4 regions of the Blautia argi genome follow, and region 2 is predicted to be linked to each of the others. Evidence: riboswitches for the same ligand, from Rfam matches in the RefSeq annotation. Region 2 holds a riboswitch; each other region holds the start of a gene.
The links. Region 2 has a riboswitch for thiamine pyrophosphate ahead of thiS (sulfur carrier protein ThiS). Riboswitches for the same ligand answer to the same signal wherever they lie in the genome.
Positions count from the first base shown of each region.

Region 1: linked by a shared signal. The riboswitch ahead of DQQ01_RS10930 (thiamine-binding protein) and the one ahead of thiS (sulfur carrier protein ThiS) in region 2 are both predicted to bind thiamine pyrophosphate.
Region 3: linked by a shared signal. The riboswitch ahead of thiE (thiamine phosphate synthase) and the one ahead of thiS (sulfur carrier protein ThiS) in region 2 are both predicted to bind thiamine pyrophosphate.
Region 4: linked by a shared signal. The riboswitch ahead of thiC (phosphomethylpyrimidine synthase ThiC) and the one ahead of thiS (sulfur carrier protein ThiS) in region 2 are both predicted to bind thiamine pyrophosphate.

Region 1 covers NZ_CP030280.1:2,236,108-2,243,954, reverse strand. Annotated here, with positions in the region: gene DQQ01_RS10940 (glutamine--tRNA ligase/YqeY domain fusion protein) at 1-880, shown strand, start outside; gene pdxR (MocR-like pyridoxine biosynthesis transcription factor PdxR) at 883-2,352, shown strand; TPP riboswitch at 2,365-2,476, shown strand; gene DQQ01_RS10930 (thiamine-binding protein) at 2,596-2,892, shown strand; gene DQQ01_RS10925 (ABC transporter permease) at 2,861-3,625, shown strand; partial or broken gene DQQ01_RS10920 (ABC transporter substrate-binding protein) at 3,644-4,661, shown strand; gene DQQ01_RS10915 (ABC transporter ATP-binding protein) at 4,685-5,431, shown strand; gene DQQ01_RS10910 (hypothetical protein) at 5,484-5,996, opposite strand; gene DQQ01_RS10905 (hypothetical protein) at 6,029-6,490, opposite strand; gene DQQ01_RS10900 (DUF2325 domain-containing protein) at 6,766-7,065, shown strand; gene DQQ01_RS16630 (hypothetical protein) at 7,058-7,231, shown strand; gene DQQ01_RS10895 (DUF3793 family protein) at 7,146-7,610, shown strand; gene DQQ01_RS10890 (Maf family protein) at 7,742-7,847, shown strand, end outside.
Region 2 covers NZ_CP030280.1:1,116,435-1,124,281, reverse strand. Annotated here, with positions in the region: gene DQQ01_RS05525 (Ppx/GppA phosphatase family protein) at 1-603, opposite strand, end outside; gene DQQ01_RS05520 (patatin-like phospholipase family protein) at 648-1,508, opposite strand; gene DQQ01_RS05515 (hypothetical protein) at 1,537-1,788, opposite strand; tRNA gene DQQ01_RS05510 (tRNA-Leu) at 1,794-1,876, opposite strand; gene DQQ01_RS05505 (diaminopimelate decarboxylase) at 1,975-3,252, opposite strand; TPP riboswitch at 3,438-3,542, shown strand; gene thiS (sulfur carrier protein ThiS) at 3,616-3,810, shown strand; gene thiF (thiamine biosynthesis protein ThiF) at 3,810-4,436, shown strand; gene DQQ01_RS05490 (thiazole synthase) at 4,498-5,268, shown strand; gene thiH (2-iminoacetate synthase ThiH) at 5,281-6,534, shown strand; gene DQQ01_RS05480 (thiamine phosphate synthase) at 6,527-7,117, shown strand; gene pyk (pyruvate kinase) at 7,188-7,847, opposite strand, start outside.
Region 3 covers NZ_CP030280.1:1,744,885-1,752,731, reverse strand. Annotated here, with positions in the region: gene DQQ01_RS08570 (DMT family transporter) at 1-124, shown strand, start outside; gene DQQ01_RS17460 (HAD hydrolase-like protein) at 284-1,534, opposite strand; gene DQQ01_RS08560 (NADH-quinone oxidoreductase subunit NuoE family protein) at 1,548-2,015, opposite strand; gene yaaA (peroxide stress protein YaaA) at 2,005-2,784, opposite strand; gene DQQ01_RS08550 (HAD family hydrolase) at 2,945-3,598, shown strand; gene DQQ01_RS08545 (cysteine-rich small domain-containing protein) at 3,625-3,924, opposite strand; gene fliB (flagellin lysine-N-methylase) at 3,947-5,089, opposite strand; gene thiD (bifunctional hydroxymethylpyrimidine kinase/phosphomethylpyrimidine kinase) at 5,156-5,947, opposite strand; gene thiE (thiamine phosphate synthase) at 5,944-6,606, opposite strand; TPP riboswitch at 6,744-6,850, opposite strand; gene DQQ01_RS08525 (arsenate reductase family protein) at 6,863-7,219, opposite strand; gene DQQ01_RS08520 (bacteriohemerythrin) at 7,230-7,652, opposite strand; gene DQQ01_RS08515 (GNAT family N-acetyltransferase) at 7,712-7,847, opposite strand, start outside.
Region 4 covers NZ_CP030280.1:697,489-705,335, forward strand. Annotated here, with positions in the region: gene DQQ01_RS03550 (DHH family phosphoesterase) at 1-548, shown strand, start outside; gene rplI (50S ribosomal protein L9) at 545-991, shown strand; gene dnaB (replicative DNA helicase) at 1,011-2,339, shown strand; gene thiC (phosphomethylpyrimidine synthase ThiC) at 2,427-3,734, opposite strand; TPP riboswitch at 3,843-3,944, opposite strand; gene DQQ01_RS03570 (helix-turn-helix domain-containing protein) at 4,059-4,448, shown strand; gene DQQ01_RS03575 (4Fe-4S ferredoxin) at 4,643-4,813, opposite strand; gene DQQ01_RS03580 (DUF1858 domain-containing protein) at 5,038-5,238, shown strand; gene DQQ01_RS03585 (adaptor protein MecA) at 5,343-6,062, opposite strand; gene DQQ01_RS03590 (hypothetical protein) at 6,465-6,674, shown strand; gene DQQ01_RS03595 (glycosyl hydrolase family 18 protein) at 6,803-7,847, shown strand, end outside.

The DNA.
Region 1 (7,847 bases), 1.1 Mb from region 2:
TCTGACCAATGTGGTAACAGGAAAGCGTTACATTAAAAAGCTGGTAGAGGACGGTATTGTGGATGGCTGGGACGATCCTCGCCTGGTATCCATTGCGGCTCTTAGAAGACGTGGATTCACACCGGAATCCATTCAGAAATTCGTAGAGCTTTGCGGCGTATCAAAGGCAAACAGCTCTGTGGATTATGCAATGCTGGAATATTGTATCCGAGAGGATTTAAAGATGAAAGCGCCTCGTATGATGGCTGTTTTAGACCCGGTGAAGCTGGTGATTGACAATTATCCGGAAGGGGAAATCGAGTATCTGGAAGTGCCCAACAATATGGAAAATCCGGAGCTTGGAACCAGACAGGTGCCGTTTGGAAGAGAGCTGTATATTGAGAGAGAAGACTTTATGGAGGTTCCGGTAAAGAAATACAAACGTCTTTATCCGGAAAATGAAGTGCGTCTTATGAACGCTTATTTTGTAACCTGTACAGGCTGCGAAAAGGACGAGAACGGCAATGTCACTGTGATTCACTGTACCTATGACCCGGCTTCCAAGGGGGGAAATTCTCCGGACGGAAGAAAGGTAAAGGGAACCATTCACTGGATTTGTGCAGAAACAGCAGTAGAGGCAGAATGCCGTCTGTATGAAAATATTGTGGACGAAGAAAAGGGCGTATACAACAAAGAGGACGGAAGTCTGAACTTAAATCCCAATTCTCTGACGGTTGTAAAAGGATGTCTGGTAGAGCCGGAGCTTGGAAAGGCAGAGGCTTATGACCGCTTCCAGTTTGTGAGAAACGGCTTTTTCTGTGCAGACTGCCATGACAGCAAGCCAGGTACGCCGGTATTTAACCGCATTGTATCCTTAAAGAGCTCCTTTAAATTAAAATAAAGATGAACGAACTGTTGATTCCGCTGGATTTAAAGAGCAAACTTCCCATTTATCAGCAGATTTGCGCGTATATTAAAAATGCTGTACAGCAAAAGGATTTAAAGCCAGGGGAACGGCTGCCTTCCTCCAGAGCTCTGGCAAGGTGTTTATCTGTCAGCCGCAGTACCGTGGATCTGGCATACGGGCAGTTGGTTTCAGAGGGGTATATGGAGTCTGTTCCCTGTAAGGGTTATTATATCTGTGAGATAGAAAGCCTTTACGTTTCCGGGAAAGAGAATACAGCGCCTGCATGTGGAAAAGAAGAAAAGCTGTGCAGGGACACAGGAGTAAAGACCTGTCGCTGGGATTTTGCCCTAAACGGCATTTCTGTTGGGAGCTTTCCCCATAATATCTGGAAAAAGCTTACCCGACAGGTGCTTTCTGAAAAGGAAGACGCGCTGTTTCAGCCAGGAAACCCCTGGGGAGAATATGGTTTTCGCTGTGCAATTGCAGAATATCTGTATCAGGCAAGGGGTATGCATTGCCGCCCGGAGCAGATTCTCATTGGAGCGGGAAATGATTACCTTCTTATGCTGCTTGGTACAATTCTGGGAAAAGAGAAGGTGGTGGCAATGGAAAGCCATACCTATCTGAATGCTTACTATGATTTTCTTCATATTGGATATGAGGTAAAGGCTGTTTCTCAGGATAGTAGCGGCATGAGCATTGCCTCACTGAAAAAATCCGGGGCCGAAATCGCTTATGTGATGCCCTCCCATCAGTTTCCGGCAGGCACAGTAATGCCCTTGAAACGCCGCATGGCACTTCTTGAATGGGCCAGGGAAACAGAAGGGCGGTATATTATTGAAGATGATTATGACAGTGAATTTCGTTACCGTGGGCAGCCCATACCTGCCCTCCAGGGCTTTGATGCAAACGGAAGGGTAATTTATATGGGAACTTTTTCAAAATCTCTTGCACCTGCAATCCGTGTCAGTTATATGGTATTGCCGGATTCTCTGGCAAAGATCTATGCTGACAGAAAGAGTCCTTTTGCTGTTACTGTGTCAAGGACAGACCAGAAAATTCTGGAGCTGTTTTTGAAAGAAGGATATTATGAGCGGCATTTAAACCGTATGCGGGCTGTGTACAAGGGAAAGCATGACTGCATGGTACGGGCACTGCGGGAGATGGGGGATATCTGTACCTTTACGGGTGAACATGCAGGTCTGCATCTTACTGTGGAATTTGTGAACGGACTCACTGAAAAAGAGGCTGTGCTGCGGGCGCAAAAAGCAGAGATTCAGGTTTACGGATATTCCGAATATGCCATAGATTTAAGAGAAGAAACAAGAAATCCGGGTGCAAAAGTGCTTCTGGGTTATGCCTGTCTGACAGAAGAGGAGATTACAGAAGCCATGCAGAAGCTTAAGAAAATCTGGTCCTGCGAAGAAACAGAAGACAGAAGGAAAGAGGTTGACAGAAAACCGTAAATACAGTAAACTGAACATTGCAAGGGGAGCTGGAGAAAGTCCGGCTGAGAATAAAACCAGATTCGTTTTAGACCCTCATACCTGATTCGGATAATGCCGGCGTAGGAAGCAGTTTGTAAAATTTGCAGATTCAGATACAGACGTAAATCCCATCAGGTAATCCCTGAAGGGATTTTTTGTTTCATAGGAGAATCTCACAGGCGAGATTCTTCTTTATACCCTAAAACAAAGGAGGAAAACAAGATGAACGCAAGTGTAGCAATTCAGACATTGCCGGAGGCAAAGGACGACGAGGAATTAATCCGTATTGTTGATGAGGTGATTGCCTACATCAAAAGCACAGGAAACAATTATTATGTAGGACCTTTTGAAACCACGATTGAAGGGGACTATGATGAGCTTATGGACATTGTAAAGGAATGTCAGCATATTGCAGTGAAAGCAGGAGCTCCGTCTGTAGCTGCTTACATCAAGGTCAGCTATAAGCCGGAAGGAGATGTGCTGAGTATTGAAAGAAAAGTTACGAAACACCACCAGTAAATTTTGGACAGTGTCCGCAGTGACAGTGCTTCTTATCTTATGGCAGGCAGTTTCCATGGCAGGGCTGATTCCTGATTTTATGCTGCCGTCGCCGATTGATGTGGTGAAAGCCTTTGCAGGAGATTTCAGACTTTTAATGGAACATGCCAGAGTAACTCTTTTAGAGGCTGCACTGGGACTTTTCTGTGGAATTTCGGTGGGCTTTCTTATGGCCGTAATTATGGAACGGTTCGATAAGGTATACAAGGCCTTTTATCCCCTGATTGTTCTGACACAGACCATCCCCACAGTCGCCATTGCACCTCTTTTGGTACTGTGGTTTGGATATGAAATGCTTCCAAAGGTAATTCTCATTGTAGTGGTAACCTTTTTTCCGATTACTGTGGGGCTTTTGGACGGCTTTCGGTCTGCAGATAAGGATATGATAAATCTCATGCGTTCCATGGGCGCCGGGGAATTTCAGATATTCCGCTATATTAAGCTTCCGGGTGCAAGAAGTCATTTTTTTGCAAGCCTCAGAATCTCCGTGTCCTACTCTGTGGTAGGCGCTGTGATTTCAGAATGGCTGGGTGGCTTCAGCGGACTTGGCGTTTATATGACCAGAGTAAAAAAGGCATTTGCCTATGATAAAATGTTTGCCGTGATTTTTCTGATTTCCATTATCAGTCTTCTGCTTATGAAGCTGGTGGAGTTTCTTCAGAGAAAATCCATGCCCTGGGAGCATGTCAAATAAGAAAGAGGAGAAAAACAGATGAAGAAAAAATGGTTAGCAGCAGCTCTGTGTGTGACCATGCTTGCAGTCCTGACCGGTTGTAAAAGCAGCAGTCAAGCAGCAGGAACAGAGGATAATAAAGAGAGCAAAGAAGAAAAACTGACCTTTGTATTGGACTGGACGCCCAATACCAATCATACGGGACTGTATGTGGCAGAGGAAAAGGGGTATTTTAAAGAAGAGGGACTGGATGTGGAGATTGTACAGCCGCCGGAGGATGGGGCAGATGCGTTGGTTGCCTCCGGGAAAGCTCAGCTTGGCATCTCTTTTCAGGATACCATGGCGCCGGGGGTGACCGGAGAGAATGCTCTTCCCAATACTGCCATAGCAGCCGTAGTGCAGCACAATACCTCAGGTATTATTTCCAGAAAGGGAGAGGGTATGGATTCCCCAAAGGGACTGGAAGGAAAGAAATATGCCACCTGGGACGCGCCTATCGAAAAGGCCATGATGAAGAATGTTGTAGAAGGAGATGGCGGTGATTTCAGTAAGGTAGAGCTGATTCCAAGCACAGTGACTGATGAGGTTTCCGCATTAAAGACAAAATCTGTGGACGCAATCTGGGTGTTCTATGCCTGGGGAGGCGTGGCAACAGAGGTGGCAAAGCTGGATACCGATTATTTTGCCTTTAAGGATCTCAATCCAGTGTTTGACTATTATACGCCTGTTATTATTGCTAATAATGACTTTTTAAAGGAAAATCCCGATGCGGCAAAAGCGTTTTTAAGAGCAGTAAAAAAAAGGATATGAATTTGCTATTGAAGAACCGGAACAGGCAGCAGAGCTTCTCTGCAAGGCATCACCGGAGCTGGACAGCGAACTGGTGAAGGCAAGCCAGAAATACCTGGCAGACCAGTATAAGGCAGAGGAGGAGCGTTGGGGATATATGGATCCGGAGCGCTGGAATGCCTTTTATGACTGGCTGAATGAAAACGGTCTTTCTGAAGCAAAAATACCGGAGAATGCAGGATTTTCCAATGACTATCTTCCGGAATAAGAAAGAGAAAGGCGGCATCAGATATGGCACAGCTAGAGGTTTCCCATGTGACAAAAACCTTTGAAGACAAAAGGGTTTTAGAAAACGTGTCCCTTCATCTGGGGGATAAGGAACTGGTTGCACTTCTGGGAGTCAGCGGAGGAGGCAAAACGACACTGTTTAATGTGATTTCCGGTATCTTAAAGCCAGACAGCGGGCAGGTGCTTTTAGACGGTGAGGACATTACAGGTAGGCCGGGGCAGGTCAGCTATATGCTTCAAAAGGATTTGCTTCTGCCCTATCGCACCATTGAGGATAATGTGGCTTTGCCCCTGATTATCAGGGGAGAGAAGAAAAAACAAGCGAGAAAGCTGGTACAGCCTTATTTTCAGGAATTTGGGCTGGAGGGTACTCAGAAAAAATATCCGGTTCAACTGTCCGGAGGTATGCGACAGAGAGCAGCCCTTCTCAGAACCTATATGTTTTCCAGGAAAATCGCACTTTTAGATGAGCCTTTTTCTGCTTTGGATACCCTGACCAAGAGCGCTATGCACAAATGGTATCTTCAGGTTATGGAGCAGATTCATCTGTCCACAATTTTTATCACTCATGATATAGACGAAGCCATTTTGTTGGCAGACCGGATTTATCTCCTCACAGGAAATCCGGGAAGAATCACAGAAGAGCTTGTTATCAAAGAACCAAAGCCAAGGTCAGAGGATTTTAATCTGACACAGGAATTTTTGAAGTATAAAAGATATATTTTAAAGAAAATAGAAGAAAATAAATAGAAAAAGGGTATCCTGTGACTGAAATTCCATGGGATCCCCTTTTTTCTTTATATCAGATTTCCAGAATTTTCCCTACGCTTTCATCATAGCGGCAGTATTTCCCGTTGGAGGATAAAAACGGAGCATAAGTTTTCGCTTTTACATTTTTTATGTACACAACTTTTGTGGCTATCATATACACCAGAGAAAATTTCTCATTCAGGCTGGAAATCCACTTGTACACCTTGCTATCCTTATCAGAGAGAACCAGCTCATAACCACCCTCGCAAGGTTCCAGACAGAAATAGCTTTTTTCTCCTTTTGAGGAAAAGACTTCATTGTAAACATAAGAAGAGAAATGCTCACGGACAAAGCTTTTAAAGTCCGGCAGATTGTAAATCTGGTGAGAAACCGCATCTGTAATTTTATCTCCGCGCTCAATTCGGATTTTCAGAATTTTCAAAATCTCTACAGCATCGTTGATAAAGCTCAGGCGATTGTATTCCATGGTTTCCAGAAGAAAAGAAATCAGCTCCTTTGACAGAATATCATCGTTTTTTGCCTGTTCAAATAACTGGTTGTTCATTATTTTATATCCTCCCTCTTTGGTATACCGGATTATACTTCCGGTTCTTCTTTTGCTTTCTGCACAGCGTCCTTTATCTCCTGTGTGAAATTTTCTGCTGTTTCTTTAACCTCTTTTTTGATATCCTCCGCTTTTTTTGCGGTATCTTTCACGGTATCTTCAACCGCATCTTTTACTGCGTCAGTAAAATCCTCTTCTTCAAAAATATCATCATCAAGAAAATCATCTGTGTGTTCTTTGACCTTGCTTACTGCCTCATCCACAGATTTTTCCATGACTTTTTTGAAGGTGGAAGCCACACCTGCAGCAGAAGCAGCTGTTTCTTTTAAGTTGTCCTGAAAATCAGCAAACTCTTCCTGTAAATCCGGGTTCTCATTTTTCTTTTTCATAAAATAATAAGCTGCAGCTCCGGCTGCTGCGCCTAAAGCGCCCATACCTAAAAGTTTTTTTCCGAAATTTCCCATACTCTTATCCTTTCTGAGTTTTACTTCCATACTCTATATGTTCTCCATTATAATCCTTTTTATAAGGAGAAGAAAGAGGTTTTTTCATTAATTTTATCTAAAATTCCCAAAAAACTATTGACAGAATAGAAGAAATCCGTATGATAGAAATATAAAAAAAGTTAGTCTTAACTAATTTAGGCAAAGAAATTCTGTAATTCTGTTTTTCATTGCTTTCGTTTTGATAATAGGTTAGTTTTGACTAATTAAATAGTGGTATGAAGGCGAAAAAATATGGAAGAATAGTAACAGGAGGAAGAGAAGAAATGAGTATTGTAATTATTATCGGAGGAAATGAACGAATGGTAACCAGATATGAAAATCTCTGTGAGAATTATGGGTGTAAGGCAAAGGTGTTTGTAAAGGAACATGGTTCTATTAAGAAAAAAATGGGGTGTCCGGATTTGCTTTTAATGTTTACCAATACGGTTTCTCACAAAATGGTGATGAATGCCTCCCAGGAGGCCAAACGAAATAAAATTCCCATTGTGAGAATACACAGGGCAAGTACGGCTGCGCTGCAGTCTGTTTTGGAGGATATTAAGGGAGGTGTGATTCATGCTTGACGAATTTTTGATTCGACACAGTGCGCCTACCCTTGCGGGGGCTGAAGACCGCAAACCTTTTCTGGTATCCCTGGGAAAGCATGGAGGAATTAAAGGAAACCTTGCAGAAGTGGCAGCAGGTTTTCCGGGAAAAGGGACTGGATCTTATGGTTATGCGTTTTCATGAAAAAAGGGCGCTTCTTTATGTGTACAGAAAGAGCCGTCTTATACAGGATTTAAGCTGTCGGGAAACACGGGAAATACTGGAAGCAGAGGGATATGTGTATGAACAGTATCTGCAAGCTCTGGTCTGTCTGAAAGAAAGACTTTTAAGCGGAGAAAAATTTCCCCACGAAATCGGATTGTTTCTGGGATATCCCAGGGAGGACGTAAAAGGATTTATGGAAAACAAGGGAAGAAACTGCAAGTGTTGCGGCTGCTGGAAAGTATATTGCAATGAGTGCGAGGCAAAAGAAACCTTCCGTAAATTCAAAAAATGTGAACAGGTCTATGCACAGCTATATTCAGGAGGCAGACCGGTGAAAAAAATGATTGTAGCGGCATAAGGGGCTGCGGTAATATGGCTTCGAACCGTTTCTGGGTTCAAAAAAGAGGTTGCGCTTCACAAAAAGTCAAGATATACTTTTATTATGCAGTACACCAGAAGAGATTTCATACTGCAAAAAAGGAGCAGACAATGAAAGAAATTATACTTGCAAGCGCATCACCAAGACGGCGGGAACTGCTGTCGCAGGCAGGAATTCCTTTTCTTGTAAAGCCAAGCCAGGCAGAGGAACACATAA
Region 2 (7,847 bases):
TTTAAAACCCAAAATCTGGTTATGTACCAGCTCTTCCACCAGGCGTTCATAATGTACGGTTTCCTTTTCCAGAGGAAGCAGAAGCTCCTTGATTCGCAGGCTTCCCATTTTAAAATTCTGAGTAGTAACAAGAGTATCCTTATCAAACAGGGAAATTTGTACATTTCCCCCTCCTACCTCCATAACTGCCGTGCCCTTCTGAATGATTTTTTCAAAAGAAGCTTCCTTTGCAGCTACGGATTTATAGCCGTAAAAGCGCTGTTCCGAGTTGCTTAAAATCTCTACCCGGATACCTGTTTTCTGATACACCTGTTCCATAACCAGCCATACATTCTGCGCCTCTTGAAGCGTACTGGTGGCACATGCCCGATACTCCTCTACCTGATATTCCTTCATAATCTCTGTAAAATCACGAAGGACACGGCAAAGCTCCTTTGCTGTAGCAAAGGTAATCTTCCCTTCACCATAGGTTTCTCTCCCGATTTCCAGACGGCTTCTCACTTCGTTTATACACCGAATCCCATTCCGCGGAGAAATTTCATAAATATCCATACATACATTGTAAGAACCTACGTCAATCGCTGCAAATGTTTTCACTCCCATAGATGGCTCCTTTCCGCCTTTGTTGCTTTTCTGCTCTCCCCTTTCTAGGAAAGAAGAAATTCCTGTAATGCTCTGCTGTTTTTCTCTGCTGTAGCATATCCCTCTTCATACAACTTTTCCAGCTTTTCCCGATTCTTCTCCACTCTGCCGATTTCCACTGGTTTTTCCGGACAAATAAGGAATATCTTTCCCTTTTTCTCTTCTTCATATAAGTAATCCAAGGTTTCATTATAATCCAGATGCCGGTTTTTCATACGCTCTACCAGCCTTGGAAATTCTCTTCCGTATCTTAAATAAGCGGCTGGCATGGCCCTATTTGGTTGTTTTCGGTATCCTCTCTGCCGTGTCAGCACCACCACCTGCTTTTCATTTCCCAGCTTTTGGGACTGCCTTACAGGAATCGAGTCTGCAATTCCCCCGTCCAGATACGGAGTGTTCTGAATCCACACTGTTCTCGCCAAAAGAGGCAGGGAACTGGACGCCCGGACATAGTGAATCCCCTTGTGCATATCTGTAATTTTCTTATATTCCGCATCTCCCGTTTCACAGTTTGTCACTGTTACATAAAACTCCGTAGGATTTTGGTCAAATGCCCGGTAATCATAAGGATTTAATTCCTCCGGAATTTTCCTGTAACACATATCAACCCCAAACAAATCTCCTGTTTTTATGAGATTTTTTACACTGCAGTAAGCTTCATCTTCCAGATAGTCTGTATTTGTTTCAAATCCTCTTCGTCTTTGCTTTGATAAAAAGCTACATGCATGGCAGGCGCCTGCGGATACGCCGATACAGGTATGAAAAGAAACCTCCCTGTCCAGAAAAAAATCCAGTACCCCCGCTGTAAATGCACCTCGCATACCGCCGCCTTCCAAAACCAGTCCAACTTTACTATTTGCTGCCATGTTTTCCCTTCTTTCTATTCACATAACTTTATTTTAGCACGAATTTTGTTATCGCAAAAGTTAAATAAATTTTACTTTTTTCAAAAAGGCACAAAACCATTCCGCCCCAAGACAAATGACACCTGTATCTTTTAACCAGTATCCTCTCATTTCCAGGCTCGCTTTTATGCGGACTATTTTCATTCAAGGATTCCTCGAAAATCGAACTTTCCCATACAGCAAAAAGGCTGAAACCCTTTATTTCACTGGATTTCAGCCTTTTCATACTTTCTTCATTCATAAAACTGCCGGCAATGGGACTTGAACCCATACGTGGTTGCCCACAACAGATTTTGAGTCTGCCTCGTCTGCCATTCCGACACGCCGGCATTTCCTAACGGAACAATAGATATTCTAGCACGACTCCCTCCAAATTGCAAGCATTTTTTTGAATTTTAATGCAATTTATTCTATTTTTTTGTTTTTTTTATTGATTGCAGTCCAGATTTTTATAAAAGTCAAAGCAGTCAAAGGTAGCAAAATAATCTTTTGGCGTTTCTGCCCTACGGATCAGCTGTATACTCCCGTCTGTTTTCAGTAAAAGCTCTGCGGATTTCAGCTTTCCGTTGTAATTGTATCCCATAGCAAAGCCATGGGCGCCTGTATCGTGAATCACCAGCAAATCGCCTTTCTCAATCTTTGGCAGCATTCTGTCCACAGCAAATTTGTCGTTATTTTCACACAAAGAACCTGTCACATCATATTTGTAATCACAAGGCTGATTTTCTTTACCCATAACCGTAATGTGATGATAAGCCCCATACATGGCCGGACGCATCAGGTTTACCGCACAGGCGTCCACACCAATATATTCCTTGTGGGTATGCTTTTCGTGAATGGCCTTTGTCACCAGGCAGCCGTAGGGTCCCATCATAAATCTTCCAAGCTCTGTATAAATTGCCACATCGTTCATACCTGCAGGCGTCAGCACCTCTTCATACACCTTTCTTACACCCTCTCCAATGGCACGAATGTCGTTGGGCTTTTCTCCCGGTCTGTATGGAATTCCTACGCCGCCGGACAGGTTGATGAAACAGATTTTTGCGCCGGTTTCCTTTTCCAGGCACACTGCCAGCTCAAAAAGCCGCTTTGCCAGCATGGGATAATACTCGTTTGTCACCGTATTGCTGGCCAGAAATGCATGGATTCCAAATTCCTCCACGCCTTTGTTTTTCAAAATACGAAATGCTTCAAAAATCTGAGGCTCTGTCATACCGTATTTGGCATCTCCCGGATTGTCCATAATGCCATTGCACACCTCAAACACACCGCCTGGATTATAACGGCAGCTTATACGCTTAGGCAGCGTTCCGATGGCTTTTTCCAGATATTCAATATGAGTGATATCGTCCAGATTAATGGTTGCTCCTAACTCATTGGCATACTGAAATTCCTCTGCCGGTGTATCATTGGAGGAAAACATAATATCTTCTCCCACGCAGCCAATGGCCTTTGACAGCATCAGCTCTGTATACGAAGAGCAGTCGCATCCAAAGCCATATTCTCTTAAAATCTGAATCAAAAACGGATTGGGGGTTGCTTTTACAGCAAAATATTCTTTAAATCCCTTATTCCATGCAAAGGCTTCCTTCATTGCCTGCGCATTTTCCCGGATTCCTTTTTCATCATACAAATGAAAAGGTGTGGGATATTCCTTTACAATTTCTTCTAACTGTTCTTTTGTCACAAAGGTCTTTTTTTCCATATATATTCTCCCTTAATGGATTTCTGTTTTTCTGATTTTTTCTGACGAACCTCATTATACGAAAATGCGCTTTGCTTTTCAAGTCATTCTCTGTCTTTTTTAATTTTTTAACGTATTGACGTATTCCCGTTTAAAATTCAAAGAAAACCTTTGCAATTTTACCAGTCCTGTTGTATAATGAACAAAATAAAAAAGACGGGAGCTTGTAGACAGGCTGAGAGGAAGGTATGACCTTCGACCGATAACCTGATTTGGATAATGCCAACGTAGGGACGCCTTGGAATCATATGTGCAGAATATGCAGCGGGAAGTTACCGAGATTGGTATCTTCCCGCTTTTTAGTTCCCGCAAAAGAGGTGAAATATGGTAAAAATAAACGGAAATACCCTGCATCTGGAGGGAATCTCTCTGTCCCAGTATCTGAAATCTGCGGATTACAATCCAAAAAGGATTGCCGTTGAGCGAAACGGAGAAATCATCCCCAAATCAAAATACGAAGAAACTCTGCTGTCAGACGGCGATGTGCTGGAAATTGTCAGCTTTGTAGGAGGCGGCTGATGATACCTGGAAGAGAAGAAATGGAAAAAGCCTTGAAAGAACGGCATGGAGAAACTCTGCAGAAAAAATTCAACGCTGCCACAGTTGCCATCTGCGGTCTGGGAGGACTTGGCTCCAATATCGCGCTCTCTCTTGCCCGTGCAGGCGTTGGCAGACTGCTGCTCTTTGATTTTGACCGGGTGGATATTACCAACCTGCACCGCCAGCAATACAAAGCAGCCCAGGTAGGCATGTACAAAACAGACGCTCTGACAGAAAATCTCAGGGAAATCAATCCCTATATCTGTGTACAGAGCCACACCATAAAACTACAGGAAGAAAATCTGCAGCAACTTTTAAAGGACGCACAGATAATCTGCGAAGCCTTTGACCTGGCAGAAAGCAAGGCTATGCTGGTCAACAGGGTTCTGGAGGTCATGCCCGAGAAATTTCTGGTGGCTGCCTCCGGTATGGCAGGTCTTGACAGTCCTAACCTCATAAAAACCCGGCAGATTACTCCTCATTTTTATCTCTGTGGAGATGAGCAAAACGAGGTTTCCCCAAAATTGGGACTTTTTTCCTCCCGGGTTATGTGCTGCGCTGCCCATGAAGCTCATGTCGTCCTACAGCTTCTGGCAGGACTTTAACATCTGAAAACCAGATTGATACAACATCTGCTTACAAAATTTACAGAAAGAAGGTTATTTTATGAACAACGATACACTCCTGATAGGGGGACACGAATTTCATTCCCGCTTTATTTTAGGATCCGGCAAATATTCTCTGAAACTCATTGAAGCAGCCGTAAAAGACGCCGGTGCAGAGCTTATTACCCTGGCTGTACGCCGTGCAAATACAAGGGCGGAGGAAAACATTCTGGATTATATCCCCGAACATGTAACCCTGCTTCCCAATACCAGCGGCGCCAGAAATGCCGAAGAGGCTATACGCATTGCCCGTCTGGCAAGAGAACTGGGCTGCGGAAATTTTGTAAAAATCGAAATCATGCGGGATTCCAAATACCTGCTGCCTGACAACCAGGAAACAGTTAAGGCAACGGAAGTCCTGGCAAAGGAGGGTTTTATTGTCATGCCCTACATGTATCCGGATTTAAACACAGCCAGAGATTTAGTAAACGCCGGGGCTGCCTCCGTCATGCCTCTTGCCTCCCCCATTGGTTCCAATAAGGGGCTTTCCACCAGAGATTTTATACAAATTCTTATTGAAGAAATTGACCTGCCGGTGATTGTGGATGCCGGTATCGGACGCCCCTCCCAGGCTTGCGAGGCAATGGAAATGGGTGCGGCAGCCATTATGGCAAATACAGCTCTCGCCACAGCAGGAAATCTCCCCCTGATGGCATCTGCCTTCAGACAAGCCATTGAGGCAGGCAGAAAGGCCTATCTTGCAGGACTCGGCAGAGTGCTGACCCGCGGTGCTTCCGCCTCTGACCCACTCACCGGATTTCTTCATAATTAGGAGGGAAAGAACATGGAAAACCAGTTTTTTATAGATTCCGGACATCTGTCCCCAAAAGCCCTGGAAAAGAAACACCGTCTGGAAACAGACCCTGCTTTTCGGAAAAACCATATGGAATACCTTCCCGGTATGGAACAAATCGAATCTGATGTATGTGAAAAGGTTTTAAACCAGGTAAATACTTATGATTATACTGCCTACACCAGACAGGACGTCCGCACTGCCCTGTCCCATCAGACTTGTTCCCCGGAGGATTTCAAAGCTCTGCTTTCTCCTGCTGCCGAGCCCTTTCTGGAGGAAATGGCACAACGGGCAAGACTGGAAACCAGCCGCCACTTTGGCAATACGGTCTATCTCTTCACCCCGCTCTACATTGCCAATTATTGTGAAAACTACTGTGTATACTGCGGCTTTAACTGTTATAACCACATTCATCGCATGAAGCTGTCCGTGGAACAGATTGAAAAAGAAATGAAAATCATTGCCGACAGCGGTATGGAAGAAATTTTGATTCTCACTGGAGAAAGCCGTCAAAAAAGCGATATTACCTATATCGGAGAAGCCTGTAAGCTGGCACGGAAATACTTCCGCATGGTAGGGCTGGAAATTTATCCTGTCAATACAGAGGAATACCGCTATCTCCACGCATGCGGCGCAGACTATGTAACGGTGTTTCAGGAAACCTATGACCGTGATAAATATGAAACCCTGCATCTGATGGGACACAAGCGCGTATGGCCCTACCGCTTTGATGCCCAGGAGCGGGCGCTGAGAGGCGGCATGCGGGGTGTTGCCTTCTCTGCCCTTTTAGGGTTGTCGGATTTTCGCAAAGACGCCCTTGCCAGCGCCCTTCATGTATATTATCTTCAGAGAAAATACCCCCATGCAGAAATGTCCCTTTCCTGTCCCAGACTGCGCCCGATTATAAACAATGACAAAATCAATCCTCTGGACGTCCACGAAACCCAACTTTGCCAGATTCTCTGCGCTTACCGGATTTTCCTGCCCTTTGTGGGAATCACGGTTTCTTCCAGAGAAAGCGCCAGCTTCCGAAATGGCATTGTTAAAATTGCTGCCACTAAAATTTCTGCAGGGGTTTCCACCGGAATCGGAGATCACGAAAGCAAATATAAAGGAACAGAAACTGACGGGGAACAGGGGGACGAGCAGTTTGAAATCAATGACAGCCGCAGTCTGGAAAGAGTGTATAAGGATATTGCTTCAGAAGGTCTGCAGCCTGTCCTGAATGATTATCTCTATGTCTGATATTTTATGCATCACCAATCGAGGGCTGTGCAGAGAGGACTTTCTCTCCCGCATGGAAAAACTGGCAAAAGCAAAACCAGGAGGTATTATTCTGCGGGAAAAGGATTTGTCCCCACAGGAATATCTTCTTCTTGCCAGGCAGGTCATGGACATCTGCCGAACCTATGAAGTTTCCTGCATTTTGCACACCCATACAGAAGTTGCTCTTTCTCTTGGAGCAACGGCTCTGCATCTTCCCCTGCCCCTGCTTGTAAAACTGTCCCCAAAGGAACGAAAATCCTTTTCCTGCCTGGGCGTTTCCTGTCACTCTGTAGAAGACGCCCTTTTAGCAGAAAGTCTGGACTGTACTTATATAACTGCCGGACATGTTTTTGACACTGCCTGCAAAAAAGGCATTCCAGGAAGAGGACTGGATTTTTTAAGGGAAATCTGTCAGAAAATATCCATTCCTGTCTACGGACTGGGCGGAATCACGCCCCAAAACAGCAAATCCGTAAACAAAGCCGGCGCTGCGGGAATCTGTATTATGAGCAGCGCCATGACCTGCAAAGAACCGGAAGAATATCTGAAAGAATTCCTGTAGACAAAAACAGAAAATCCCGAACAGGATTTCAAACTGTTCAGGATTTTCTCTTCTTATCTGATTTCGCTTTTTATTTTACTTCCATAACATGCAGCATATTGGTAACATTTGCCTCCGCCTTGCTGCTGTTGGTAGCCGGATCCCCTGCAGTTACAACCACAAGCTGCCCCTTTTTCACCAGCTTGTTCTCCTTCAGGGTTTCCATTGCATTGATAATAATATTTTCCGTCGTATCTCTTGTATATCCCTTCAGCGGTCTTACGCCCCAGTACAGACGCATCTTTCTCTGCACTCTCTCATTTGGCGTAATGGCATAAATAGGCATAGTAGGACGAAAACTGGAAATCATGCGGGCTGTTTTTCCTGACATGGTTGGTGTCACAATACAGTCTGCCTCAATGTTTCTGGCTGTACGCACAGACGCAATTCCAATGGCACAGGAAACCTTTGTTTTCGGGTGCATGGTTCTGTGCTTAATATATTTTTCATATTCTACATAGTTTTCTGTATTTTCCGCAATCTGATTCATCATTTTCAGCGCTTCTACCGGATATTTTCCTGCTGCAGTTTCACCGGAAAGCATAATGGCATCTGTTCCGTCATAAATAGCATTGGCAACGTCTGTTACCTCTGCCCTTGTAGGACGGGGGTTACGAATCATGGAATCCAGCATCTGTGTTGCAGTGATAACCGGAATATAGTTGGCATTGCACTTGTGAATAATCATTTT
Region 3 (7,847 bases), 630 kb from region 2:
TTCTGTTCTGGCGGGCTGGATTATCCTTGGTCAGACTCTGACCGGACGGGAAATACTGGGCTGTGTCCTGATGTTTGGAGCGATTATTCTGGCACAGATAAATCCCAAAAAGAAGAGCCAATAAAAGAGAATTTCGCGGCAAATGTGTTTTTTATTGCATAGGATTCCAAAGGAATTTCCTATGCAATAAGATTAAGATTAATCAATTTTTGTCTGTAATAATCTGTCCTTCCATATATGTTTCCTGCATATCATAAACCCCATGTCTGATTCTTTATCCCGGTTAATCTGCGGATATCAGCACCGGTCTTACCGGAGAACCGTCCAGTCCTTCCCATTTCAAGGGCTGCGCTGCAAGAAAATACTGTCCTGGTTTCACCTGTTTTAACACCAGTCCTTCCAGTATTACTACTTCCACAGAAAGTAAAATCTCATGTATCACAGGCTGCGTATGGCCCTCCCCCACAGTCTGGCTTTCTACACCGATTAAGTCAATTTTCGCATCTGCTATAACCCTGGCAGCCTCCGGTGTCAGGAGAATCTCCCCTTTTAAAAGCAATTTTTTTGTTCCGTCTGCCAAAAATCTTTCCATGTCTTTTCCGGTAATTACACCGGAAATCTCAACTACTTTGCAATACCCTACACATTTTTCAAGAGGAATGGTATCCACGCCGCCTTTTCCCTGACAAAAGTGTTTAGGTGCGTCCAGATGTGTTCCATTATGGCTTCCCATTTTGATAATGGTAAGATTGCAGATATCCCCTTTTTCTATTGCCAGAAAAGGGGATTTTTCAGGCTTTGGATCTCCCGGATATACAGGAGAAGAAAACAATTCTTTCCCGATATCATAAATCTGAAAATCCTGTTCCTTTTTTTCTGAAACACCGAAAAGGCTTCCTAATTCTGCTACAGTTTCTGCCACTGCCACAGCACCCTCTTGCTCCAACTCTTCCCTGCTGCCGTATCCGTAAGCAACACCAATACAGGAAAGTCCTGCTTCTCTTGCGCCTCTGACATCATAAAATCTATCTCCAATCATCACGGCTTCTGTTCTGTCTGAAAGCGCCAATTCTTCTAACACTTCTTCAATTACCTGTGCTTTTGTCATGGTAGGGCGGTTGATATCGCTGCCTTTTACAACATGAAAGTAGTTCTGAAGATGAAAATGCTCTAGGACCACCTTTACCATGGAATCCGGCTTGGAGGAGGCCACTGCCAATAAATAGCCTTTCTCTTTTAGCTGTCTGAGAAGACTTGTAATACCTTCATAAGGTTTATTTTCAAAAATTCCGGTAACGGTATAACGTTCCCGATAGTACTTTACAGCCAAAGCGGCTTCTTCTTCGGAAAATCCTGCAAAAATCATAAACTGATTCAATAGAGGAGGGCCTACAAATACTTCTAATTCCTTCAGGTTTGAGGCTAGCTTGCCCTTTCTCATTTTTTTCAGCGCATACTGAACCGATTTGGTAATTCCCTCGCCTGATGCGGTCAGTGTACCGTCCAAATCAAATAATAATGCCTTATACTTCATCTGTATTCCTCTTTTATTTCCATTTTTTCAAAAGCGCCAAGACCTGCTCTTTTGTCACAGCAGCATACAATTCTCCGTCTGCTTTCATGTTTGGAGAGGTCCTGCATTGCTTCATACAGTTCTGCGTCTTCAGATAGATTTTTCTGTCCGGAGAAAATCCATCTTTGTCTATTTTCAGTTCTTCTTTGACTGCTTTTAGAATTTCCATACTCTTTTTATTTTGACAGCGTTCTCCTGTACAAAGCACCAGCTGATGGCTGTAAATTTCTTCTTTCAAATCAGGAAGACGCTTCATAATGCAGGTGAAAACCGATCTTTTTACTCCCAGCTTTTCAGCTGCCAGTTCCTGTGCAGCAAGCGGAATACAACCTTCTGTTTCCTGAATTTCACGGAGCATGGCAATTATATTTTCCTGCTCCTTAGGATTCCTTTGCGCCGCATAATACTCTATGATTTCCCTTATTTCCTGTTCAAAATTCATGTTCTAATACCTCCTTTTCTTTTAAAAATACCAGCTTATCTGTCGTGGAATAGAGGGTAGAATACTGATATCCAAGTCCTTGAAATTCTCTTACTTCCTCTATTTTTTCTATCTGATTTTCCGCTAGCCAGCGTACCATCTCGCCTCTTGCCATTTTTGCCTGTGTTCCCTTTACCAAAACTTTATTTTCTTTTAATTCTCCAAAAACACAGGTGATAAAAGAATTCTTTTCTGTCAGATAAGGTTCTACTATTTTGCTGTATTCCTTTGATGCCAAGTTTAAAATAACAGCATCTTCCTTTACTAATTCCTTATAAATAAGGTCTTTCCAGAAAGCATATAAATCCCGGTTTTCTTCAGAATCCATTTTCATTTTTAACTTGGCCTGCATTTCCAGACGATAGCAAACTACTCCGTCTGTGGGTTTTAAAATCCCGTAAAGTCCGGATAAAATCCGTAAATTTTTCTTTCCGTACTTCCACTGCTTTTCTGAAAAAACCACAGGAGCCATATACTGATATTGAATTCCTTCGTACGCCAATATGGCAGGGGTAAAATTTTGATGAAAATCCTGTTCCTGTAACCGAACCCAGTTTTGTCCGGCAATTTTTTCATTGCATTTCCACAAAGATTTTAGTTCCTGAAAATCCATTTTCTTCAAGGTATTCCATATCTCTTCTGCTCTCTGCAAATAAATCGGCTGTGTAAGGCTCACAGCCTCATCTTCCCGGATATGCATCTTCTTTGCCGGAGAAATAATAATTTTCATTATGTATACCTTCCGTTTCTCAAGCCGTCAATTGCACAACGTGCAATCATTATACCATGTTCCCCTTTTAAATCCAATGCTTTTCTTGCGTGAAGTATGAAATTCTGGTATTCTAAAGGGAACAGAAGAGAAAAAAGCAATTTGCAGAAGGGGCGGTTTTATGATACAGGCTGTTATTTTTGACATGGACGGAGTTTTATTTGATACAGAACGAATTATGAAAGAGGGCTGGCAAAAGGCAGGGGAAAAATTGGATTTTACGCTGACAGAAGAGCAGCTTGGACAGATGAGAGGCGGCTCCAGAGAACAGAATGCAGCTTTGTTTGAAAAATGGTTTGCGGGAAGGATTGATTATCACTATGCCAGAACCATTCGTTCGCAATACCTGGCAGAATATATTGAGCACTATTCTCTGCCTCAGAAAAAGGGACTGCAGGAAATCGTATCCTATCTCACAGAGGAGAAAATTCCCTGGGCAGTGGCAACCTCTACCCCAAGGAAGCGCGCTGCTCACTACTGGGATATGGCGGGCATTTCAAAGGCTATTTCTGCCTCCGTATGCGGAGATGAGGTAAAAAAAAGTAAGCCTGACCCGGAAATCTTTTTGAAGGCTGCTCAAAAACTGAGGATAAAGCCGGAGAACTGCCTGATTGTGGAGGATAGCAGAAACGGCTTGAAGGCAGGACGTGCTTCAGGCGCCTGTACCTGCATGGTGCCGGATTTAACCCCGTTTGCACCTGATTTAGAGCCTTTTTGCGACTATGTATGCAAAGACCTGATACAACTTAAAGAGCTGCTCTCTTCTCTGAAATAGAGGAGAAGAAAGCAGTTCTGTTCTCTTTACCGGTTCTTTTTTGCCAGTTCCATAATTTCATTATATTTGCTCATAATGTACCCATAGTTTTTCTTCTTATGAGGCAAAAGACATGCGCTGCAGTCCTTAATCCCATTGTCAGTATATTTGAAATTACCACCGCATTTGCTGCCCAGGGCGTACAGGGGACAGTAGCAGAACAGACAGTTAAAATTGTCCGTATCTTTTGTTTCATGGCAGGGAAAATACTCGCAGTTTTTATGTGAAAAGAAGGAGTATTCCTTGTCCTCCCAATATGGTTTTTCCTGTTTTTTTTCTTCACTCATAGAGTTCTTCGTCCTTTCTGTTTTATAAAATAGACTTCAGTTTTTCAGGAAAATATTCTTCCTGTTCATCAAAAATATCTTCCAACAAGTTCAAATTTTCATCAGAATGTTCGATTTCTCTGGCATATTGCCAGGCTGTCTTTACAATCTCTGCAAAAGACAGATGTCCCTGGTTTTCCAACCATTTTGCAAAGCACAGTTCTTCTATCCAGAGTACAGAAAAAACAGCCAGAACCACTTTCGTATATACCATATCATCATAGACAGCACCGCAAAAATATGTATAAACAAAAAAGAGAAGAAGTTGTTCCTTATAAATTTCCCAGTTTTCCGTTTCTCCTTCTTTTTTTAAAAAATCCATGCGGTTTTTCTGATAAAAATCACTTCCTTTTGTATAGATATTCTGCTTCAATCTAGTCAGATTTTCGCTCCATTCTTCTCGTAAAACTTCTAACTTTTGTAAATCTTTCAGCATAAGGTTCATGGATTCAAAACGAAGTTCGGCATTATGTTCCGTACTTCTTTTCTTTTTGAACGTTTCTTTTTTCTCTGGTTCAACCGCAAAATCCTTTTCAAAAAGCCTTCCCTCTTCCAGTGCTTTCTGAAAGCCAAAGGCGGTCTGTAAACATAAAAACATTCGTTCTCTCATGGGCAACGTTCTGTCTTGTATGAGCTGAAAAAGGCAGGTTCGTACCTCCTCCAGCTTTCCGAAAAGCAGGAAATCAAAATCTTCATAGTCTTCCTCACGCTCTTTTTGGCTGTCCTCTTCCTCCAAAAACATAACCTTTTCTTTGCAGCCAAGAATCATTTCCGCTGCCACAGGACAGGAAAGAGAAAGGGAAAACTCACGGAGATTTTCAAACTCTTCCGTATGTCGGGGATATTGTCTGCAGGTTTCACAAAGAGCAGAAGCCCCCAGTTCTTTATAAATATCACAGAGATTTTTTTCGTTCAGAAAGCTGCAGCGTTTTTTATATTGTTCAAATGCTCCCTGGGACCAGTCTATGGAATTTAAAAGGCGGATTCCAAAGGTTCCCGGAACCTGACTGTAGCTTTTTAAAGTATCCTCGTCTATAAAAATCTGCCAGCCGGCACAACAGGTATCCGGACATTTATCTGCAGTACAGACGAAGCGGTCATAATAATGAGGTTTTCTGTAGTACATGAAGTCATTCCTTTCAAAAGATATAGAAGAAGCATACCACTCTCCCACCTCTTTTTCAAGCATCATTCACCTGTTCTTTTGAGTAAGATACATATGGTTCAGAGGTCCACTGCCTGTTCCGAGATTCAATTGTGCCTTTATGGCGCCTGTTACATATTCCTTAGCTCTCTTCACACTTTCCGATATGTCATATCCTATTGCCAGATTACAGGCTATGGCAGAGGAAAGAGTACAACCTGTACCATGCGTGTTCTCATTTTGAATTTTTTCTCCAGGATACCAGAAATAATCTTTGTTCCTATACAGCAAATCGTCAGCCTCCTGCAGCAGATGGCCACCCTTCAAAAGGACTGCCCCTTTTATTTGCTCACCAAGCAGCGCGGCAGTCCGTTCCATATCCTGATGGGTTCGAATTTTTGTTTCTGATAAAAACTCGGCTTCCGGTATATTGGGGGTCAGGATATCAGCCAGAGGAAAAAGCCCTGTTTTTAAGGCATTTTTCGCCTCCAAAGACAAAAGGCTGCCTCCGCTGCTCGCCACCATAACAGGGTCTATAACAATGTTTTCTGCCTTGTATGTTTTCAGTTTTTGGGCAATGATTTCGATAATGTTACTGTCTGAAACCATGCCTATTTTTATTGCATCAGGACGAATATCCTGAAAAATACAGTCCAGTTGCTGTGCTACAAATTCCGGTGACACTACTTGTACGTTGTAAACACCTGTTGTATTTTGAGCAGTCAAAGCCGTAATGGCAGTCATGGCATACAGACCATGCATGGTAATGGTTTTAATATCCGCTTGGATTCCCGCACCACCGCTGCAGTCAGACCCTGCGATACTCAATACCTTTTTCATGATTTTCCTCCCTGCGTGATTTGCTCTGCACAGGCCCGCAGTCGTTTGCAGGCCTGTTTTATATCCTTTTGACCATAGATGGCAGAAACTACAGCAATACCGGAAATACCGGTTCCTTTTAATGATATAAGATTTGATTCCCTGATTCCGCCAATGGCTACCACAGGAATGGAAACTGCCTGACAGATTTCCATCAGGGTTTCTCTTGTAATAACGATTGCATCATTTTTGGTAGAAGTAGAAAATACAGCTCCCACTCCCAGATAATCTGCGCCCCAATCCTCTGCCTTTTTGGCGGCTTCCACTGTTCTACAGGAAACTCCGATAATTTTATCCTCGCCCAAAAGTTTTCTAGCTTTTAAAGGATCCATATCCTGCTGCCCCAGATGAACGCCGTCTGCCTGTATTTTCCCGGCAATTTCCACGTTGTCATTGATGATAAAGGGCACTTTATATTTTGCAGCCAGCTTTTGAACATTCTTTGCTTCCTCTGAAAATGCTGCTTCTGACAAATGCTTTTCCCTTAGCTGCAAAAACGTGATGCCTCCTTCCAATGATTCCTCTATTTGTTCCAAAAAGGTTTTTTCTCCCACCCATGTGCGGTCTGTAACTGCGTAAAGCTGCATCTGTTTGCTCAATTGTTCCTTCCTGTCTTTCATTTGCTCACTCCTTTTTACAGAATCGAAAAATTTTATTTCCACGCTTTTATCTTTAAACTTCTATTTCAGACACAAAAAGAGCTGCCCCAGTCAGACATATCAGCAATGCTTCAACATTCCTGATTGCCGTTTCCTGCAACAGCTCATTTCTTTCTCCCTACGTTGGCATTACCCATACAGGTTTAAAGGGTCGAAGTTTGAGAACTTCCTCTCAGCCCGCCTACGGACTCCCCTGACTGTACTATGAAAATTGTGTTTATAAATGTAGTTTTTCTGTCCATTCCTGTTCCCTAAACCCGGTAAGTACAAAATCATCGCTTACTAAAACAGGACGTTTCACCAGCATACCGTCTGTGGCAAGCAGTTCCAACTGTTCCTCCTCTGTCATGGAAGGAAGCTTATCTTTTAAATGAAGCTCTTTGTATTTGTTTCCACTGGTGTTGAAAAATCTTTTTAAAGGAAGCCCGCTTTTTTCATACCATTCCTTTAATTCTTCCTTTGCAGGTCTGTCTTCTACAATGTGACGCACTGCAAACTCCAGGTTCTTCTCTGTCAGCCACTTTTTTGCTTTCTGACAAGTGGTGCATTTCGGATATTCTACAAATAATAACATGGTTTTACCCTTATAATCTTTCTGCATTAGATGCCATGAATTTATATTCTGCTACGGAACGGTCAAAGCCTTTGATGTGATCAAAGAGCCAGTCCACAACATTTTTCTGAACCTGTGCTACGAACGCTTCTGTGGGACCTTCTTCCTCTTCCAGCATTTCCTGCAATTCTTTTACAGCCTGTTTAAATTCTGCATGTTTTTCCTTATGTTCTTTGATTCCAGGATATTCGATTTCTTCCTGCAGCTTTTCCTCTGCGCTAAAGTGGAATTCTGTATAATCCAACAGGTAATCCAGCATTTTTACAGCTTTGATTTTTCCCTGTCCGTCTTCACAGCTTTCCAGAAGCTGATTAATTCTGTCAATCAGTTCCTTATGCTGGGAATCTATCATTTCATTTCCTGTTACTAATGTTTCATCAAATTCTGCTCTCATGTTCTTAAACCTCCTCTGTAATTAGCTATAGTGTACCACATTTTTTAAATTTTTCCAATCTAAATTTCCTTTTCCAAAACAACTCTTTGGATTTTCATACCATAATTCTTATAAAACTCCAATACCTCCTCATTAAACTCCCATGCAGTCAGTTCCAGGGAAGAACTCTTTCGCCGTTTTCCTTCTTCTTCGGCT
Region 4 (7,847 bases), 420 kb from region 2:
ATTTTTCAGATGATATCAGAATCTACAACATTGAGGCAGATGCGCTGTATTCCGGTATTATTATTGATACCAACAATTTTACTGCCAAAACAGGTGTGCGTACCTTTGAAGCAGCCGCATTTTTGCGTAGATGCGGCGCAGATGTAACCAGAGTGCGCAAAATGTTCAGAGATGATGTAAAATCCTACAGAGCAAAGGCGGAAGCGATTCGCCATGTAGAAACTTATAAAAACTGCTTTGCCATTGCCGTATGCCCAAGTGAAGGCATTGACAGCCCTACAGTAGTGGCTTCTCAGGCAGCTAATGAGCTTTTAAATGTGGACAGCATAAAAGCCAGCTTTGTACTCACCGATTATCAGGAAAAAATCTTTATCAGTGCAAGAGCTATTGATGAAGTCAATGTACAGCTTATTATGGAAAAAATGGGCGGAGGCGGTCATATTAATATGGCAGGAGCCCAGCTTCCGGGTGCAACCGTAGAAGAGGCAATCCGGAAGTTAAAGGCAACACTTGACCAGATGATAAAAGAAGGAGATATAGAGGTATGAAAGTAATACTGATAGAAGACGTAAAATCTTTAGGCAAAAAAGGACAGATGGTAAACGTAAGCAACGGATATGCAAGAAACATGCTGTTTCCGAAGAAATTAGGCGTGGAAGCAACACCGAAAAATATCAATGATCTGAAACTTCAGAAGGCCCATGAGGATAAGGTAGCAAAGGAAAACCTGGAGGCTGCGAAGAAGTTCAAAGAAGAACTGGAAACCAAGCAGGTGACAGTCAGCATTAAAGTGGGGGAGAATGGCAGAACCTTTGGCTCTGTATCCACAAAGGAAATTTCAGAAGCAGCAAAGGCACAGCTTGGTTATGAGATTGATAAGAAAAAAATGCAGCTTGCAAACCCGATCAGAGAGTTGGGAACAACCATGGTTCCCGTGAAATTGCACCCACAGGTAACGGCGGAATTAAAAGTTGTGGTAAAAGAAGCGTAAGAAGGGAGTTTCTGCCAAGATGGAAGAAGCACTGATTAAGAGAATCCTGCCTCACAGTATGGAGGCAGAGCAGTCAGTCATTGGCTCTATGATTATGAGCAGGGACGCCATTGTGGAGGCGTCTGAGCTGATTACCGGGGCAGATTTCTACCAGCAGCAGTATGGGATTGTGTTTGAAGCCATGGTAGAGCTTCACGATGAAGGAAAGGCTGTAGACCTTGTAACTTTGCAGGAGCGGCTGAAGGAAAAGGATTTGCCGCCGGAAATCTCCAGCATGGAATTTGTCCGGGATCTTCTGGCAGCAGTTCCTACCTCAGCCAATGTAAAATACTATGCCGAAATCGTAGCAGAAAAATCCATGCTGCGGAAGTTGATTAAGACCACAGAGGAAATCAGCAATGCCTGTTATCTGGGCAAGGAGAAAACCCAGGATATTCTGGAAGTAACGGAAAAGAAAATCTTTGATTTGGTGCAGAACCGGGGCAGTGAGGAATTTGTTCCCATTCGTCAGGTGGTGCTAAATGCCATTGAAAAGATTGAGAAAGCCTCCAGAACCCAGGGAAGCGTAACCGGCATTCCCACAGGCTTTATTGACCTGGATTATAAGATGTCCGGCTTTCAGCCCTCGGATTTGATTCTGGTTGCTGCCAGACCCTCTATGGGAAAAACGGCGTTTGTACTGAATATTGCTCAGTATATGGCTTTTCACAGCAATGTAACCACAGCGATTTTCAGCCTGGAAATGTCAAAGGAGCAGCTTGTCAACCGTCTTCTGGCTCTGGAATCCAAGGTGGATTCCCAGAATATTCGAACCGGTAATCTGGAAGACGAGGAGTGGGCAAAGCTTATTGAAGGCGCCAACATTATCGGAAAGTCCAATCTGATTATTGACGATAAGCCGGGTATTTCTATTTCTGAGTTGCGTTCCAAATGCAGAAAGTACAAGATGGAGCATAATCTGGGTGTGATTTTTATTGACTACCTGCAGCTTATGACAGGAAGTGGAAGAAGTGAGTCCAGACAGCAGGAGATTTCGGAGATTTCCCGTTCTCTGAAGGCATTGGCAAGAGAACTGAATGTGCCTGTGGTGGCGCTTTCCCAGTTGAGCCGTGCCGTAGAACAACGCCCGGATCACAGACCCATGCTTTCAGACCTTCGAGAGTCCGGAGCCATTGAGCAGGACGCCGATGTGGTTATGTTTATTTATCGTGATGATTATTACAACAAGGATTCCGAGAATAAAAATATTGCGGAAATCATTATAGCAAAACAGAGAAACGGTCCTATTGGTACGGTAAATCTGGTTTGGCTGCCAAATTATACAAAGTTTGTAAATATGAAAAAGTAGAAGAGGCTATGGCATAAGCTGCATATCATTTTGTGCCATAGCCTCTTTTGTTATGCTTTGGCAGAGAGAAGAGGTCAGGGATTTTTATTACTCATCATAGATATTTACAATTTCTCCATCCAGTATCCGGTTCATGTTTTTTACAGCGCAGAAGTTTCCACACATACTGCAGGTGTCTTCTTTTTCCGGCTTTGCCTCCTCCCGGTATTGTCTGGCTTTTTCCGGATCAATACACAGCCGGAACATTTCTTCCCAGTCCAGATTTTTCCGGGCAGTGCTCATGGCAGAATCCCAGTCAGAGGCGCCTTTTACCCCTTTGGCGATATCCGCGGCGTGTGCAGCAATTTTAGAAGCAATGATACCCTCCTTTACGTCTTTTTCGTCCGGCAGACGCAGATGCTCGGCTGGTGTGACATAACAGAGAAAGGAAGCACCGCAGGAAGCGGCAATGGCTCCTCCAATGGCTGCTGTAATATGGTCGTATCCGGGGGCAATGTCCGTTACAAGAGGTCCCAGCACATAAAACGGTGCGCCCTGGCACACGGTCTGCTGGATTTTCATATTGGCTTCAATCTGATTCAGAGGCATGTGGCCGGGTCCTTCAATAATCACCTGTACATCTTTTTCCCATGCCCGTCTGGTAAGTTCTCCAAGAGTTACCAGCTCTTCAATTTGAGAAATATCTCCTGCATCGGCAAGGCAGCCTGGACGGCAGGCATCTCCAAGGCTTAAGGTGACATCGTATTTTCGGCAGATGTCCAGAATCCGGTCATAATGCTTATAGAAAGGATTTTCCTGTCCGGTCATTTCCTGCCAGGCAAAAATAATAGAGCCCCCTCTGGAAACAATGTTGGTGAGCCGCCTGTTTTCTTTAAAACGGCGGGCAGTATTTTTGTTGATGCCCACATGGATTGTCATAAAATCCACGCCGTCCTTTGCATGCATTTCCACAATATCCAGCCATTCTTCGGAAGTAATATCTTTTAAAGGCTTATGATAATAGACTACTGCGTCATAGATAGGAACCGTTCCGATGATGGCCGGACATTCCTGTGTGAGTTTTTGGCGAAAAGCTCTGGTATCTCCGTAGGAACTTAAATCCATAATCGATTCTGCTCCCATATCTACAGCCTGCCGAACTTTATGAAGCTCCATATCTATATCTTTCCAGTCCCGTGAAGTGCCCAGATTGACATTGATTTTGGTTTTCAACATAGAACCAATGGCATTGGGATTCAGGCATTGGTGCTGTTTATTTGCCGGAATGACGGCTTTTCCCTCTGCGATATAGTGGCGTAGCTCTTCTGCCGGTATTCCTTCTTTTTTTGCGGCGATTTCCATTTCCGGGGTAATGATTCCCTGCCTTGCGGCATGCATTTGTGTGGTATAAGTCATAGATTTTCTCCAATCTTTTGTTTTTAAACCAGAGAATTCGAACCTGCAGCACAGCCGTTTTCACAAAAAGAAAAAGTCTGTGCCGAAATAGGACGCACAGACATATAAAATCAGTATGTGTAAACTCCCTACGTTGGCATAATCCAAATCAGGTAATACAGGTCGAAGTCGAACTTCCTCTCAGCCCATAAGGCTCCCTGGTTATTTTTTATCAGTTTAGCACCCCTTAGAGGGCTTGTCAACAGTTTTTGTCGAACGTATTTTCTTGCATTTTTATAACGCTTTGTTATAATAATTAAGAGAAACAAAGAAAGGGGTCAGTATATGCAGAAAACCATTTATTCGGTTTCGGAGGCAGTACGCTTTCTGGACATACAGTCCCATGTGCTTCGGTACTGGGAAGAGGAGCTGCGTCTTCCGATTGGAAGAAACGAAATGGGACACAGATACTACACCCGATGGGATATTCAGATTTTCATGAGTATTAGAGAACTAAAGAAAAAAGGGTATGCATTAAAGGAAATCGGAGAGCTGACAACCCTTTTTTATAAAAATCAGGTGGACGAAAAACAGCCTGAGCATAGAGAGTCTGCAAAAAAGAAAAAAGAGAGGAAAAAATCCACGCCCCCCGGTATCCAGGGAATTTATGGAGATTATCAGCAAACTGGTTGCGAACAGAATCCAGGAGAAAAATTCAGAAGAAGAGAGGTATAAGCGTCTTGATGAAAGGATTCGTATTTGTCAGCAGTCCAGAAGAGAGGCAGCGGCAGCTCTGGAAAAAGAAGCGCAAAAAAAGAGGAGGATTTTTAAAAGAAAGTAAAAAGAGAAGACGAAGAGGCAGGAACATTAAGCTTCCTGCCTCTTCGTACCTTTCATGATACAGAATAAAAGTCCTGTATTATGTAATATTAGCCTTCTACGATAGCTTCTGTAGGACAAACACCAGCGCATGTTCCGCAGTCAACGCATGTATCAGCGTCGATAACGTATTTGTCATCGCCTTCGGAAATAGCTTCTACCGGACATTCACCAGCGCATGTTCCGCAGCTTACACATTCATCTGTAATAACGTATGCCATGATTGTATCCTCCTTTATATTCTGAATCTTTCAATTCAGTTCTTAGGGTTATTCTAATATATTTGTTTCTATAATACAAGTCTTATTTTACGAACATAGCAGGATTTTTTGGTTGTAGGCATAATTGTATACAAAATGCAAAAGTAAATGGAGAAAAACAGTTGAATATCCTGCAAAAACAGATTATAATAAAACAATAAAATATTTTAAGGAGGAAGCTATCCATGAAGGTAACAGCAGATATGACAATCGGCGAACTGATTCGTTTAGATGAAAATATTGTACCAATTCTAATGAGAGCAGGTATGCACTGCATCGGCTGTCCGTCCGCACAGGGAGAATCTCTGGCAGAAGCAGCTATGGTTCACGGAATTGACGGAAACATGCTGATCGCACAGATTAATGATTTCCTGGAAAACAAATAAGATTTCCTATAAAGTAAAAAGGACACCCGTTCATGGGTGCCCTTTTTTAAATTTGTGTAAGATGTGTCAATGCCTTGGATGGAAGAATACAGACACCGTGTTCTTTAAAAATATGCCTGCTTTGCCGGAGAGAAGGGACTTCCCTTTCCATATTCAGAAAGCATGTTGCATACTCTGTTGAAATCCTCTGGTGAGGTTTCTTCCTGATGGAGTACCAGGGAGTAGGTATTGTTTTTCTCATCCTTATACAGAGCGCTGAAGCCCTGGAAGAAATTGTTCAGCCCATGGGCTGCTTCAATAACGGTATCCAGGTTTTGGAAAACATATTCCCGCATTAAGTTGACAGAAACAGGGGTATCCCCGATGTTTTCCGGCTTTGTGGCCGTTTCTTTGTTTTCGGAGGCTGCTTTTTCTTTTTTTCTGCGCTCCATGGCTTTTGCCTTTGCCTCATAAATTTTCTGGAAGATATCCAGGATATCGTCAGCGCCTTCTACTTCAATAGGAGGGGCGTCCTCGGAAACGGCTGTAGCATTGCCAAAAGGGGTGAATTTGGAAAAGCGGGTATCCAGTTCCTCCGGGTCATCTACCTTGGAAATAATTAAAATAATACTGTCTGCAGACACCGGAATTGCCTCAATCATGAGAGGTGTATTGTCAGCTTCAAAGCCAAACTCGGAACTTGCCTGCTGCATCATATCCCGGAAAAGAGTTTTTGCCTTATCACTGCCGTAAGCCAGCTCACTTAAACGAATTTGCCGTTCCTCCAAATCAGCTCTTGTCAGTGTACAACGTATCTGATTTTCATTTATTTTTTCTATTTTCATAACATCACGTCCTGTCTGGTTAATTCATCTAAAGATGCTATTTCTCCTTTTATATTATATACTATGCATTGCCGGATTGTAAAGAAGAAATACTTGCTAATTCCGAGAGCTGGTGTTATAATGAAAATCAGGTAAGAGAAGACTGTCCTGTAAATTTTACAGAGAGGAGTGAAATACAGGTAGTCTTTTGACATTTGACAGATTTTATGATTCAAGAAATGCGGCGGTCTGCTGCAGCAGTCTGGTACATTCTGTATCACTGCAGATTTCCATTTATATCAAGATCAAAACATACGGGCAGTCTATCTTTATCTTTTGTAACTGAATGAGGCGTTTTGTGCAAGGAAAAAGAAAGCAGGATAATAATATATCACAAGCATTTATATTCTGCGGGAGGAAGATATGGATAAAAAAGAAAAACAGCTTTTGCACCGGGAGTTGGAAACCTATGAGGATATGGGAGTGCTTCTCTATCTGAACGGGAGAAGTACGACTCCAAAACGTATTGAGAAAGCATACAGAATTGCCGAGGATGGAAACTATATGCGGGACTACATTCAAGATGAAAGCGGGAAATTGCAGGCTGTTTCCTTTGATTTTGTGAAGAATTAAAGGGGCTGTAATTGTGTACAAAAAAGAAAAAAATCTGAAAAAAACATGAAATTCCGGAAGAAATAGATGACGAAAGAGAAAAATATGCTATAATACACATATCAAAAGAGAGTAAAAGGAGCTGAAGCATGGCAAAACGAAGGAAAAGAAGAAGGCGCAGGAGAAGCTTTCCCCCTGCACTGATAGCGTTATTTCTTATCGTAATCGTTGGGGCAGCGGGGCTTATTACAACCTATGTAAAGAAATATACACCGTCAGATATCCGAATGGATTTGGCAGACTATTATAAGCTGGAATCCCCGGAGGAGGTTGCCCTGATTTTTCAGGATACCTTAAGTGAGTACAGAGGCAGGCTCATAGAGGATATGATCTATCTTCCCTATCAGGCAGTAACCGGTGTTCTGGGCGGAAGATTTTACTGGGATCAGGAAACACAGAGTATGTTGTATACAACCCCGGATTCTGTAATAGAGATTCAGCCGGATATGGAATTTCAGGCACAGGGGCAGGAACAGAGTTTTGTTCCGGTGAGAAAGCTGGACGAGAGTCTTTATATTGCTCTGGATTTTCTGGAAAATTATATGCAGATAGAAAGTCGGGTATACGAAAAACCGGCAAGAGTTGTTATTACCTATGAGTGGCAGAAGATTCAGACTGTGGAGGCAGACCGGGATACTGTAGTTCGTTACCAGGGCGGAATTAAGAGTCCCATTCTTTCTGATGTGAAAGCAGGGGATTCCATGGAACTTTTGGAGGAACTGGAAAACTGGTCCAGAGTTCTGACAAAAGACGGAATCGACGGCTATGTAAAAAAAGAAGATCTGAAAGCGTCAAAGACAGCCGAGCCAAAATACCAGGGGGCTTATGAGGAGAATTTTACCAGCCTTACCAGAGATTATAAAATCAACCTTGCATGGCATCAGGTTACCTCCGAGGCAGCCAATGGAGCTTTTGAGCAGACGGTAAAGGATTTGCAGGGCGTCAATGTTATTTCCCCTACCTGGTTTTCTGTGACAGGAACAGAGGGAACGATTTCTTCCCTTGCCAGCGCAGAATATGTAGAAAAAGCACACAAAAAGGGCATGGAGGTCTGGGGACTGATTGATAATTTTGATAAAAATGTAAGCACACTGGAAACCCTGTCTAAAAGAAGCGCCAGAACCCATATCATTG